2 regions of the Marinobacter sp. tcs-11 genome follow, and region 2 is predicted to be linked to the other one. Evidence: predicted binding sites of a transcription regulator. Region 2 holds the regulator's gene; the other holds the start of a gene.
What was found. Region 2 encodes FliA, which starts transcription of late flagellar genes. Its sites were predicted from a motif close to CTAAAGTTTNNNNNNNNNNNGCCGNTAA; they were not measured.
Positions count from the first base shown of each region.

Region 1: a site for FliA is predicted at 4,429-4,456, ahead of ARC85_RS09545 (methyl-accepting chemotaxis protein). Genes of this name have one in related genera too.

Region 1 is NZ_LLYU01000007.1:21,721-28,908, forward strand. It holds gene recQ (DNA helicase RecQ) at 1-798, shown strand, start outside; gene ARC85_RS09535 (YiiD C-terminal domain-containing protein) at 782-1,336, opposite strand; gene ARC85_RS09540 (transporter substrate-binding domain-containing protein) at 1,535-2,449, shown strand; gene ARC85_RS09545 (methyl-accepting chemotaxis protein) at 2,474-4,360, opposite strand; gene ARC85_RS09550 (bifunctional GNAT family N-acetyltransferase/carbon-nitrogen hydrolase family protein) at 4,517-6,037, shown strand; gene ARC85_RS09555 (hypothetical protein) at 6,198-6,596, shown strand; gene ARC85_RS09560 (helix-hairpin-helix domain-containing protein) at 6,643-7,188, shown strand, end outside.
Region 2 is NZ_LLYU01000002.1:43,163-50,350, forward strand. It holds gene flhF (flagellar biosynthesis GTPase FlhF) at 1-1,094, shown strand, start outside; gene ARC85_RS02865 (MinD/ParA family protein) at 1,167-1,979, shown strand; gene ARC85_RS02870 (RNA polymerase sigma factor FliA) at 2,012-2,755, shown strand; gene cheY (chemotaxis response regulator CheY) at 2,917-3,300, shown strand; gene ARC85_RS02880 (protein phosphatase CheZ) at 3,322-4,107, shown strand; gene ARC85_RS02885 (chemotaxis protein CheA) at 4,126-6,255, shown strand; gene ARC85_RS02890 (protein-glutamate methylesterase/protein-glutamine glutaminase) at 6,289-7,188, shown strand, end outside.

The DNA.
Region 1 (7,188 bases), on a different contig from region 2:
ATGCTGGAGGCCTCTCAGGGTAACGATCAGTTCAAGCGGGTTGAGCGACAGAAACTGGATGCCATGCTTGGGCTGTGCGAAGTGACCCAGTGCCGGCGACAAGTGTTGTTGCATTATTTCGGAGACAATCTGGAGACTCCCTGCGGAAACTGCGATACCTGCCTGAACCCTCCGGAAACCTGGGATGGCACGGTGGCGGTGCAGAAGGCCCTCTCCTGCGTGTACCGTACCGGCCAGCGTTTTGGCGTCAACTACGTCATTGATGTACTTCGCGGGTCAGATAATGAACGAATCCTGCAATCCGGCCACCAGGCGATCACCACCTATGGCATCGGTCAGGAACTGTCAGCGAACGAATGGAAGTCGGTATTCCGGCAACTGGTGGCGAACGGCTACCTGCGGGCAGACCCTGAGGGCTACGGCGCGCTTCAGCTAACCGAGCGCTGCCGCCCCCTGCTCAAGGGCGAACAGGCGATTGAACTCCGGAAAGACCCGGTTGCCCGCAACACCGCTGGTAGTAAGTCATCAACGAGCCGCCGGAGCGGCCAGAACGTGCGGGACCAGATTACCGACCACGCCGGGTGGGATGCGTTGCGCGCCTGCCGCAAAGAGCTGGCGGACAAGCAGGGCGTGCCGCCCTACGTGATCTTCCACGACACAACCCTGTTCGACATGCTTGAACGCCGCCCTTCCACCCTGGAGGAGCTGGCCGAGGTCAGCGGCGTGGGCGCCGCCAAGCTGGAAAAGTATGGCGATGTTTTCCTTCAGGCGCTACGCTCTATCAATCCTGAGGCTTGAACCCCTTCTTGCGCACCCGGTAATGGGCGATGGAGGTGGCAACGTGGTTGCCTTCTTCATCTCTCAGAATGCCTTCCAGAGTAAATTTAGCCCTACCGGTGGCGTCTGCATCGGCAAGGATGGCAGCCACCGCCTCTGGTGGTAGTTCAAATTCCACGGTCACATCTGAATTGGCCGGCTGCAGAAACTCCAGAGTCATTTCCTTCAGAATTGGCGTATAGGCAGGGCCAAGGTCGAAGAGGGTCAACACCCCACCGGGAATCTCCGCCACCAGGAAATAAGCGCCAGCATACAGGCTACCAAAGTGGTTTTTATTGCCCTTGAGGCGCACGCGGGCTTTGACGTAGCCCGGGCGAAGCTCCTCAACACTGAAGTGATTACGGGGCGCGAACGGTATCGCCATACCAATAATGCGGTTAACCGCGGCATAACTGCCGGTCTTCTTGAGCCATTCCAGCGGTTGCAGCAGCGTCGCCTTGGGGTCACTGGAGCTTACCCATTGGCCGGCGGTGCCAATCAGAGAATCAATAAGAGCCATAAAGCCATATCCCGAAGTACAGAAAAGGCGATCTTTACAGTCAGATACGGCTACTTCAAGAATCTTTTACAGTTTTTTTGAAACCTGTACGTTTCGAATAACGCTTTCTGATCTAAGCTGTAGCCAATGTCTGTAACGTTACCGTTGCTTGCAGCCGGATAACAGGGAAAGGGCACGCAGTTGTACACATTCAATAAAATGATAACGCGCCTCTGGCCAGTTCTGGCACTTGCGGCGTGCATTCACGTTCAGCCAACGGCTGCGTCCGAATCCGAATCCAAATCGGCTCCCACACGAGACTACATACTCTGGTATCGCAACTACGATAACCCGGCGATTCGCAATCTGGTTGAACTCGCATTGCGCAAAACCTCGGAGTACGGAGAGTTCCAGATTATCCGCAGTGAAGAAATAAGCCAGGGGCGCGCCCTTCGGGAACTGGCTAACCCTCAGAGCCGGATTCTGGATATTGCGAACGTGGCGACATCAGAAGAGCGGGAAACATTTCTGAACGCCATTCCGGTACCTGTGGACGGCGGACTGCTCGGATTCAGGGTATGCCTGGTTTTGCCGGAACAGCTCAGTCTGTTTGAGGGGGTATCCAGCCTGGACGACCTGCGCCAGCGAGATATCCGTATTGGCCAGGGCGCACACTGGCCAGACACCCCGATTCTCGAAGCTAACGGCATTACCGTGATCACCCACACCCGCTATGAAATACTCTTTGGTATGCTTCGCAATAAACGCTTCGACTGTTACGCCCGCGGTGTGAGCGAAGTGCTGTTCGACCTCGAACATAACAAAGCCGACGACCTGGTAATCGAACCAAACATCCTGCTGGCCTACGCCATGCCATCCTACCTTTTTGTGGCCCCGGACGATCACGAAACCGCGCAACGCCTGCAACTGGGTCTGGAGAGAGCGATCCTGGACGGCAGCTTCGCGGTGTATCTGAAAAACTGGTTTGGCAGAGCGGTATCATCACTGGGCCTTGATCGGCGCACAGTAATCACGTTGGAGAATCCGTATCTTAGTGAAGAATCCAGATATGTCGGGCGTCGAACCCTGGAAAACCTGGAGCGCCGCGTTGAGCTACTGAGTGTCGGAGACTAGCGGGCCATCCCTGGCCGCCACGAATTACACCCGGAAACGGGTTACCTTGTCATTCAGCACACTGCCGATAGTCTCGATGTGGCCACTGTAAACATCGTTCTCGCTGGCCGCCTTGGCCGCTTCCTGGCCCTGGTCAGCAATGCGGGTGATGGACGCATTCAACTCTTCGGTCACCGATGTCTGCTCCTCGGAGGCCGTGGCGATCTGTGAGGTCATCTGACTGATGGCGGTAATCGCCTCCACAATCCGGTTCAGAGACTCCATCGCATCCTGCGCTTTTTCCATACTCACGTTGGATACCGCCGTAGAGGCTTTCATAACGTCTACCGCATCGTTGGCGCCTTTCTGCAGCCGCTCGATCATGTTGTTGATTTCTTCGGTGGAAGACTGGGTACGCTGAGCGAGATTCCGAACCTCATCAGCCACCACCGCAAATCCGCGTCCCGCATCCCCTGCCCGCGCCGCTTCAATGGCCGCGTTCAGTGCCAGCAGATTGGTTTGTTCCGCAATGCCCTGAATGACTTCAAGTACAGTCGTAATCGACGAAACATCCTTACCAAGGGTGTCGATAACCTCGGCGGCGGCGTTTATCTCACCCACCAGCTTCTGCACCGCATCCCGCGAGGCGGTGACGGTCTCCAGGGAACCCCGGCTTTCCTGGTCTGCATTCTCTGCGGCTTCCGCAGTTTGCTGGGCATTCTGGGCAATCTCACCCGCCGCCGCGGACATTTCGTTAATTGCCGTCGCGATCATGTCGATCTCATGCTGCTGGTTTTCAACACTGGAGCGACTGTCGCTGGACGTCTGTCGGAGCGACTTTACGTTCTCCTCCAGTTCGTCGCTGCCCTCTTTTACTTCTTTTACAACCTGCTGGATGTTCTCAACAAAGCTATTGAAGCTGCGCGCCAACTGCCCAAACTCATCAGACGCAGAGTCATCAAGACGCTTGGTAAGATCCGCATCTCCGGAAGCGATGCGAGACATGGCGCCATTAAGCCTGCGAACCGGCGCAAGAAGGAAGCTAATCGCAAAGTAGAGCAAGACAAGCGCAACAATCAGCCCTACCCCGGCGATGATCAGGCCCATAGTCCGAGCCTCGACGATGGGAGCACTGATCAGGTTTTCATTCACGAACGTAGCCAGGTACCAGTCCACGGCCCGGGCTTCGCTGATGGGGTGAAAGCTGACACTCCACTCGGCACCCTCGCTCTCAAATCCCTGCAGAGAACCGTCCAGAACCGGCTGCTGACCGATCATGCCGCTGATGTTCTTGCCAACAATCTCGCTGTTGGGGTGAAACAGGACCGTGCCGGAATTGTTGATTAACGCCGCATAGCCCGTCTCTGCCAGGGTAATGGTCGATAGCATCTGATCGATTGTGTTGAGACTGATATCCATACCGGCCACGCCAACATAATTACCCCGCTTGATTGGCGCCATGGCGGAAATAATGGTCTCGTCCGAGGTTGCATCCAGGTACGGATCGGTAAACGACGCCTGCCCCAAACGCTGGGCTTTCTGGTACCAGGGGCGTACCCGGGGGTCATAATCGGGTGGAAGCGTGGCCTCTACTTCGGCACTTCGCATCAGCATGCGGCCATCTTCGGTGCCGGCGTACACGTCCTTGATGTTGCCACCTTCGGTCATGGCTTCCATAAGAACGCGGGCGTTATCGTCGTTGCGAGTCCGTTCCAGCGCCTTCGCCGTCGCTTCCGCCATATCCAGGCGCGTATTGAGCCAATCGGCAATACTCGACGTACTCTGGGCCACCGCATCGCTCATCAGCGCGCTAACGTAGCGATCGGTCGTAGAGCGGAGCCGAATATCGTTGGAAATTGTCAGGGCGCCCATAATCAACACGATCAGGGAGCCAATTGCGATCAGCAATTTCTGGGCGAATGATAGGTTCAAGCTGACGGCCTCCAATCAGGGTCAAAAACAAATTGCATTTATCATTTAGTGTAGTCGAAACATACTTACTAACGGCAGATCCTGCGAAGTCTTGAACACTCTTTGCTAGAATGCTGAGATCACAGCACATTCGCCAGACACGACAGGGAGAACCCTATGGCCCATGAAGAGCTCCACCTGAATCTGCGTAACCTGACCCTTGATGACTACGGCCAGTTGCAAGAGTTGATGGATCGGGTTTACGACGACATTGGTGGCGCGTGGCCAAAAGAAACCATCAAGGCTCTGGTAGAACAGTTTCCAGATGGCCAGATCTGTATCGAAGACAACGGCCAGTTGGTGGCGGTGGCGCTCACGGTATGCGTGAAATACGAAAGATTCAGCAACCCTCACGCCTACGACGACCTGATTCTGCGTAACGAGAAAATCTGGCACAACCCCAACGGCGATTCGCTTTACGGCCTGGATGTGTTTATAGACCCCGAATACCGGGGCTATCGACTGGGGCGTCGCCTGTATGAAGCACGAAAAGAGCTCTGTCGTTCCATGAACCTGCGGGCCATCCTCGCCGGCGGGCGGATTCCCAGCTACTTCAAGTACGCCGAGCAATACACTCCGGAAGAATACATTCAGCGCGTTGATCGCAAGGAAATCTACGACCCGATCCTGACGTTCCAGCTTTCCAACGATTTCCAGGTTACCCGGCTGATGCACAAATACCTGCCGGAAGACCAGAAATCCCTCGGATATGCAACGTTGCTGGAGTGGAGAAACATTCTCTATACGCCTCCCTCATCGGTACTCAACGTCAAAAAAACCCAGGTGCGCATGGGGGCGGTGCAGTGGCAGATGCGGGAATTCACCTCGGTGGAGGAGGTGCTCAAGCAGGTTGAGTACTTCGTGGACGCACTGTCGGATTATAAAAGCGACTTTGCCCTGTTCCCGGAATTTTTCAACGCGCCGCTGATGGGGCTGACCGACCAGATGGATCAGACCCGTGCCATTCGGTTCCTCGCTGGCTTTACCGAACAGTTCCGCAACGAAATGTCGGAAATGGCCGTCAGTTACAACATCAACATTATCACCGGCTCCATGCCGCTGATTGAAGATGACCGGGTCTACAACGTCTCATACCTGTGCCACCGTGACGGTCGTGTAGACGAGCAGCGCAAGGTCCACATCACCCCTCACGAACGTCGCGACTGGGTTATTGAGGGTGGTGATAAATTCCAGGTATTCGATACCGATGCCGGCCGTGTCGCCATCATGATCTGCTACGACATTGAGTTTCCGGAACTGGGCCGTATCGCCGCCAGTCAGGATGTGGACATTATCTGTGTCCCCTTCTGGACCGATACCAAGAACGGCTATTTGCGCGTGCGCCATTGTGCCCAGGCCCGGGCCATAGAAAACGAGTGCTACGTGGTGATTACCGGCAGCGTGGGCAACCTGCCGAAAGTGGAAAACCTGGATGTTCAGTACGCCCAGTCTTCGGTATTCTCGCCGTCGGATTTCGCATTTCCACATGATGCAGTGATGGCAGAAACCACACCGAACACCGAAATGATCATGTTTTCAGATATGGATCTGGAAAAGCTCAAACTGGTCAGAAACGAAGGTTCTGTCACCAATCTGAAAGATCGACGTGTTGACCTTTACGAGCTGAAAACCCGGTAATGGGCAGATTTGGCCCCGCACAGGGGGCCAAATCCTGATTATTTCCATGAACGGGCTGCGGTAGATAGCTGACGGCATTGCCAAAAGTTTCTGGCCCGTCTATTGTTTAATTAATGTTCAGTATATATCTGGCCGACCTCAATTGCAGAGCAAGCGTTCCATGAACGAAGAACTACCGGACCTGGTCGCGCGTTTCCGAATCCGACACGGCATTTTTCGCAAGGAAACCGTGGAAGCGCGACTTTATGAACTCGACAGTTACGGCTGCGTGATGAAAACGGACAAACTGTTTGAACCCGGGGATACCGTGGTTCTCGACCTTGTTATGGATATGCCGTTTGAAGAAATCCGTGCCGAAGGCCTGACCGGCCTGGTTACCGAAAAGAGAAAACACTGTAGCAACTTCTTCTACTCACTTGATTTTGTTGAGCTAAATGCTCGAGACGAATCGCCGCTCTCTGACAAACTGCGGCGCATAAGAGAAGTTGTTCTCAAGAAACAGAGCCTGAAATCCCGGCGTGGGTCGAGTCCCGCTTCCGGTATGCGACAAATGGCCTGATGCCCGTTCACTTCACCCGCACTTCCCTTCCGTAAGGAGACACTCCATGGCAAAGAAAGCCAAGCCAAGCGTTGATAAGATCGTCAAGAAAGTAAACAAAGAGTTCGAGAAAACATCCGCCCAGATCGAAGGGCTGATTAACGACGCACTGAAGCAGTTCGACAACCTGCAGAACCAGGTTCAGGAGCCGGTACGCAAGCTCCTGAAAGACATGGATGAGCTGCGTGATCGTGAAATGAAGCGCTTTAACGACGAATTTGAGCGCCGCATGAATGAATTCCACGAACTGCAGTCGGCATTGCTGGAGCGCCTGGGTATCGCTTCAAAGGAAACTGGCAAGTCAGTGTCCAAGTCCGGCGAATCAACCTCGAAGGCCAGTGGTACCAAGAAAGCGGCTCCGGCCAAGAAAACCGCCGCTGCCAAGCCGGCCGCCAAGAAAACGAGCACTGCCAAGCCCAAGGCCGCAGCTCCGAAGAAAGCGGCCAAGCCGGCAGACAAGTCTGACCTTACCCGCGTGAAGGGCATTGGCCCGGCAACCGCAAAGAAAATGAAAGAGGCTGGCATTACCTCCATCGAGCAGATTGCCAACCCC
Region 2 (7,188 bases):
ATCGTCGGCTGGAAGAGGAGCTGAACCGGTCCCGCAGCCGCATTCGTGAGGTTCGGGAAAAGCGCGCGGGAAATGCGTCGTCAGGCGGCACGGCATCGTCCATGTCTTTCGAGACCGCCGATTTTCCGGCGTCACTTTCCGGTACTGTTGTGGCCGAAAAGCCGGCTTCCGGCAGAGAATCCGGTACCGGTGGCTATGCCGATGAACTGGCCAGTATGCGTGCCGAGATCAGCTCTCTGCGTGATCTGGTCAGTGGCAAGGTGGCGTCCACCACTCAGGCTGACGGTGGAAACAGCGCGGTACAGCAACGCTTGGCCGAGCGGCTGCAGGAGTTCGGTCTGGGCGCGGAGCTGGCCGGCTCTCTGTCCCGACGGCACCGGGCCGGGCGCCTGGAAGATGGCTGGAAGCAGTCACTGAAAATGCTGGCGACCGGCGTTCGCACCGGTCGCGAAGACTGGCTTGATGCCGGGGGGATCTATGCCCTGGTCGGGCCGACCGGGTCTGGCAAAACCACCACCATTGGCAAACTGGCGGCTCGCTATGTGCTGGAGCATGGCCCGGATTCGTTGGCCCTGGTGACCACCGACCGCTACCGTGTGGCCGCCCATGAGCAGCTGTTTGTGTTCGGCAGAATCCTGAATGTGCCCGTGCGGGTGGTGGATGAGAGCCATTCCCTGGATGACATTCTTGATGAACTGTCGGATAGGCACCTGGTACTGATTGACACTGCCGGCCTGACCAGTGCCGACCGTGGTTACCAGGAACAACTGGCGGAGTTGGCTCGCAGCGATCACAATATCCGTACACATCTGGTGGTCTCTGCCACCAGTCAGCCACGTATCATGAAATCCGTGTGGCATTGCTATAAGATGGCAAACCTTGCAGGCTGCATCATGACCAAGATTGATGAAGCCCTGACCCTGGGCGAAGCGCTCGGATTCGTTATGGAGACCAGCTTGCCGGTGGCCTGGTACACCGATGGCCAGAAGATACCGGAAGATCTCCAAAGGGCGGAGGCTATCCCGCTGGTGCGTCTGGGCGTAGAAAGGCTCAGGGCCGTGCAGAGCGCGCAGGCAATAGCCGAAGGTGCCTGAGCCTCGCCAGCGACAGAATAAAACACCGGCACGCGTGCCCGTACAAGAACGTAGTAAGAGACTGATAACAGTATGAGCAGACCACATCCGGTTCAGGTGATTGCGGTTTCCGGCGGCAAGGGCGGTGTCGGCAAGAGCAATGTTTCGGTCAACCTAGGTATCGCCCTGGCCCAGAAGGGGCGCCGGGTTGTCTTGCTGGACGCGGATCTTGGGCTCGCCAACATCGATGTGTTGCTTGGCATTACCGCCAATCGAAATCTGCAAGACGTACTCAACGGCGATTGTGATCTGAAAGATGTGCTGGTGAATGGCCCAGGTGGCATCAAGATTGTTCCGGCATCATCCGGCACCCAGCGTATGACCCAGCTCAGCGCCATGGAACATGCCGGCCTGATCAATGCCTTCAGTGAGCTGGGCGACCAGATTGACGTTCTGATTGTGGATACCGCCGCGGGTATTTCTGAATCGGTGGTCAGCTTCCTGAGGGCGTCGCAGGAGCTTCTGCTGGTGGTCTGCGACGAACCTACTTCCATTACCGATGCCTACGCGCTGATCAAACTGATGAACCGGGATTACGGCACCAACCGCTTCCGCATCCTGGCAAACCAGGTTCGCAACGAGCAGGAAGGCCGCCATCTGTTTGAAAAACTGACCAGGGTCACCGAGCGTTTCCTGGATGTGGCACTACAATATGTAGGTATCGTGCCTTACGACGAGGCCGTCAAGAAAGCCGTCCAAAGACAGAAAGCGGTATTGGATGCCTATCCGAGGGCGAAAGCCTCGCTGGCTATCCGGGCTCTGGCCGAAAAAGTGGATAGCTGGCCTTTGCCGTCCTCTCCCAGGGGGCATCTCGAATTCTTCGTGGAGCGGCTCGTCGAAGTCTGATCTGAATCCAGTCCTACAAGAAAACCGGATACATGACATTGGCGAAAAATCTGGGTATTTACCATCAGGCCGGCGCCAGGAGCCCTTCAGCCCTGATTGAAGAGCATGCGCCGCTGGTCAAGAAAATCGCCCTTCATCTCATGGCTCGACTGCCCGCATCGGTGCAGCTCGAAGACCTTATGCAGGCCGGTATGATTGGCCTGCTGGAGGCTGCGCAGCGCTATTCTTCAGGCAAGGGCGCCACCTTTGAAACCTATGCAGGCATTCGCATCCGCGGCGCCATGGTGGACGAAATCCGCAAAGGCGACTGGGTGCCCCGCTCAGTGCACCGCAACGCCCGGCGAATCGCCAGTGCCATCAAACAAGTGGAAGATCGTACCGGGCGCGAGGCCCAGGATGCCGAAGTAGCTGAAGAGCTTGGCATTGGTCTGGACGAATATCACGCTTCACTGGCCGACGCCAACAGTGGCCGACTTTTTAGCCTTGATGAGCTCAATGAATCCGGCGAGCTGCCGATAGAAGAAGCAGAGGCCAGCGATAATCCGCTGGACGGTATTGCTTCCGGCGCTTTCCAGCGCAGTCTGGCGGACGCCATCGAGCAGTTGCCTGAGCGCGAAAAGCTGGTGTTGAGCCTGTATTACCAGGAAGAACTGAACCTCAAGGAAATCGGCGCAGTGCTTGGGGTCAGTGAGAGCCGGGTAAGCCAGATTCACAGCCAGGCGGCACTGCGGCTGCGCAGCCGGTTGGCCGAGTGGCGGGATAGTGACAACGACTGATCAGCCGGGTGCTGTGTTTCTCTTTCAGCAGGCTGTGTAGCTTTTGGTAACCGATGCTTTACAACGTGCGCAAACACCACACAATAAGCGGTTAAGGTAGCAGCCTGCTAGACTTTCAAAAAGGCTGAATGAATTCCGGGTGTTACTGACTGGAGGTCCCATTGGACAAGAACATGAAAATTCTCATTGTGGATGACTTCTCCACAATGCGACGAATCATCAAGAACCTGCTGCGAGATCTTGGCTTCACCAATACAGATGAGGCCGATGATGGCAACACGGCGTTGCCCATGCTCCGAAGCGGCAAGTACGACTTCCTGGTGACTGACTGGAACATGCCCGGCATGTCGGGCTTTGATCTTCTCAAAGCTGTCCGCGCTGACGAAAACCTGAAGAACCTGCCGGTTCTGATGGTGACGGCAGAAGCCAAGCGGGACCAGATCGTGGCCGCGGCTCAGGCCGGGGTAAACGGATATGTGGTCAAGCCTTTTACGGCAGCCGTGCTCAAGGAAAAGATCGAGAAAATCTTCGAACGAATCCAGTAACCAGAGGTCGGATGGCTCGCCATGAGTGATACCAAACAGAACCATCAGGGCCTTGATCCGGAGGTGGCGGAGAAACTGCAAAAGCAGGCCTCCGACCTGGCTGAGAATGTAAACGCCGGGAATTATGCCAAGGCGATGACCCTGATCAATGAACTGAGCGAGGTTCGCGATCAGAGTCTGTACCGGGAAGTGGGCCGACTCACCCGCAGCCTCCATGAGGCAATCCGGAACTTCCAGATAGACCCGCGTAATGCCGAGCAGAAAGAAGTCCTGTCGAAGATGAGCGACGCTTCTGACCGTCTGGCCTATGTGGTGCAGATGACCAGCCAGGCAGCGAACCGCACCATGGACCTGGTCGAGGAAAGCATGCCCGTGGCTCATTCCATGAGGGATGAAGCGGTTGCCTTGCGGGACGAGTGGCAGCGTCTGCGCCGCCGTGAAATGGAACCTGCGGAGTTTCGCGAGTTGTATGGTCGCATCGACAAGTTCTTCGCCGGCCTGACCACAGACTCTGACAGTCTGTACCAGAATCTGTCGGAAATCCTGCTGGCTCAGGACTTCCAGGATCTTACTGGCCAGGTTATCCAGAAGGTCACCGCTTTGGTGAAAGAAGTGGAAGACAATCTTCTTGGCTTGGTAGTGATGGCCAGCCACGTGGATCAGCTGACCGGCACGGTGCACCAGATTGAAGAAAAAGAAGAATCGGCCGAAAAAGGGGTAGGGCCCCAGATCAAGGCCGATGAGCGGGAAGATGTAGTTTCGGGACAGGACGATGTGGACGATCTGCTGTCCAGTCTCGGATTCTGATAATAAAGAGGGTGACGCATGGCGTTAGATGCTGATGAAGAGATCCTGCAGGACTTCCTGGTAGAAGCCGGCGAGATACTCGAAAAGTTGTCGGAGCAGCTGGTGGATCTGGAGCAGCATCCCGATGACAGCGATCTGCTGAACGCCATTTTCCGTGGCTTCCATACCGTGAAAGGGGGCGCAGGCTTCCTTCAGCTGGAGGCACTGGTTAACTGCTGCCACTCGGCAGAGAACGTGTTCGATATTCTCCGGAATCACAAGCGCAAGGTCACTCCGGAACTGATGGACGTGGTTCTGGAGGCGCTGGACAACGTTAACGCCATGTTCGAAGAAGTTCGAAACCGGGAAGAACCAACGCCCGCGCCGGACGAACTGATCGAAGCCCTGGACGCCCTCGCCAAACCCGAGTCAGAGGATGCACCAGCGGCGGAAGCGCCAACCCCGGCACCGGAGCCGTCGTCTGCGGAGGTCGGGCAGCAAGGGGACCAGGGCGATATCACTGACGAAGAATTCGAGCAGTTGCTGGACGCGTTGGCGGATGAAAAATCCGACGGCCAGAAACCGGCCGGCAACGAGCAGGTGAGCAATCCGGCTGAATCCGCCGGCAGCTCAGACAGTGATGAAATTACCGACGACGAATTTGAGGCCTTGCTGGATCAACTCCACGGCAAGGGCCAGTTTGCCGGCGCGCCTGCGGAAGAGGAAACAGCCAAGGCAGATACCAGCACCAGCGGTGGTTCAGAAAAATCATCCGCTGACGCCGATCTGATTTCCGACGACGAATTCGAGAACCTGCTGGACGAACTGCATGGCAAGGGCGCCGGCCCAAGTGCCGGGTCTTCCGACAGCGAGCCCAAACCGGCGCCTGCTCCATCCGGCAAGGCCGAACCGGCCCCGGAACCAAAGAAAGCAGAAGCCAAAGCCGAGAGCACGGCCGCTGCCAAGCCGGCCTCTGCGCCCGCGCCTGCCCGTGAGGCCGCACCCGCTGGTGAAACCACGGTTCGGGTAGATACCAAGCGCCTGGACGACATCATGAACATGGTGGGCGAACTGGTGCTGGTACGGAACCGCCTGCAGCGTTTGGGTTCCGAAAGCGAAGACGAACACATGCACAAGGCGGTGGCCAACCTCGACGTAGTGACTACGGATCTTCAGGCTGCCGTCATGCAAACACGGATGCAGCCGATCAAGAAAGTATTCGGCCGTTTCCCGAGGGTGGTGCGTGATCTGGCCCGAAGCCTGAAAAAAGAAGTGAACCTGGTGATGCACGGTGAGGAAACCGACCTGGATAAAAACCTGGTCGAGGCGCTGGCTGACCCACTTGTGCACCTGGTCCGAAACTCCGTGGATCACGGTGTCGAAGCGCCGGACGTACGGGAGAAGGCCGGAAAACCCCGAGCCGGAACCGTGACCCTGTCGGCGGAGCAGGAAGGCGACCATATATTGCTGTCCATCGTCGACGACGGTGCCGGTATGGATCCCAATGTCCTGCGCCGCAAGGCGGTAGAAAAGGGTCTGTACGATCAGGATGCGGCAGACCGCCTTACCGACAACGAGTGCTTCAATCTTATCTTTGCGGCCGGTTTCTCCACCAAAGACCAGATTTCCGATGTCTCCGGTCGCGGTGTCGGCATGGACGTGGTGAAAACCAAGATCGGCCAGCTCAATGGCCAGATCAATATCATGTCCGAGCAGGGCAAGGGCACCAGCATTATTATCAAGGTGCCTCTGACGCTGGCCATCATGCCAACCCTGATGATCATGTTGGGTGACCAGTCTTTCGCGCTGCCGTTGGTGAATGTGGTGGAGATCTTCCACCTGGATCTGACCAAGACCAACATTGTCGATGGCAAAGAGTGCATTGTGGTGCGGGACAAGGTGTTCCCGCTGTTCCACATCAAGCGCTGGCTGGTACATGGCGCGGCCGGTCAGGCCGAGCCGGAGAACGCGCACGTGGTGATTGTAGCCATGGGCACCAAGCAGGTCGGCTTTGTGGTTGACCAATTGATTGGCCAGGAAGAAGTGGTGATCAAGCCTCTGGGCCGGGCCCTGCAGGGGACGCCGGGTATGGCAGGCGCCACCATCACCGGTGATGGCCGTATCGCCCTGATTATTGATGTGCCGAGCCTCCTGCAGCACTACGGCTGAGCAGGAATTTCCGGGATTGTGTAGGAGAAATGGATGACAGTTTCTGTCCTGGTCGTGGATGATTCGGGCTTCTTTCGCAAACGGCTGACGGAAATCCTGACGGCCTCGGGCCAGATTAAAGTGATAGGCGCCGCCACCAATGGGCGGGAAGGGGTCGAGCTGGCGGAAAAGCTGCGCCCCGATGTGATCACGATGGATTACGAGATGCCGGTGATGGACGGCATCTCTGCCGTTCGCGAGATCATGCGCAAGCATCCTACTCCGGTGTTGATGTTCTCGTCTCTGACCTACGAAGGTGCCCGCGTTACCCTGGATGCCCTGGAAGCCGGGGCGGTGGATTTCCTGCCCAAGAATTTTGAGGAAATTGCCAGGGATACCAGTCAGCTTCAGAAAATCCTCATCCAGCGCATTCTGGATGTGGCTGGTAGCCGACCCGGTGCCCGATCAGCGCCTGCGGCCCCGCGGCCGGCGACGCCTGCACCGGAACCCCGCCGGGAGCCTGCCGAGCGTTCTGGTTCGCGTCTGACCCGCCCGGCAACGCCGGAACCCCGTAAAGAGCCTGCAGCCTCCGAGCCAGTTCGTAGACCCGCCAGAAAAACCGCGACCAGGCATTACAGCGTGGTGGCCATCGGCACCTCCACCGGTGGCCCCGTCGCGCTGCAAAAGGTGCTCACGGCGTTACCGGCCTCGTTTCCGGCGCCCATTGTGCTGGTTCAGCATATGCCGGCCAGTTTTACCCCGGCCTTTGCTGAGCGGCTCAACAAGTTGTGTCGCATTGAGGTGCGTCAGGCCGAGGACGGCGACGTGCTCCGCCCGGGGCTGGCCCTGCTGGCGCCGGGTGGCAAGCAGATGATGATCGAAAGTCGCGGCGGGCAGGCGAAAGTGCGGATCCTTCCGGGCGACGATCGGCTGAATTACAAACCCTGTGTGGAT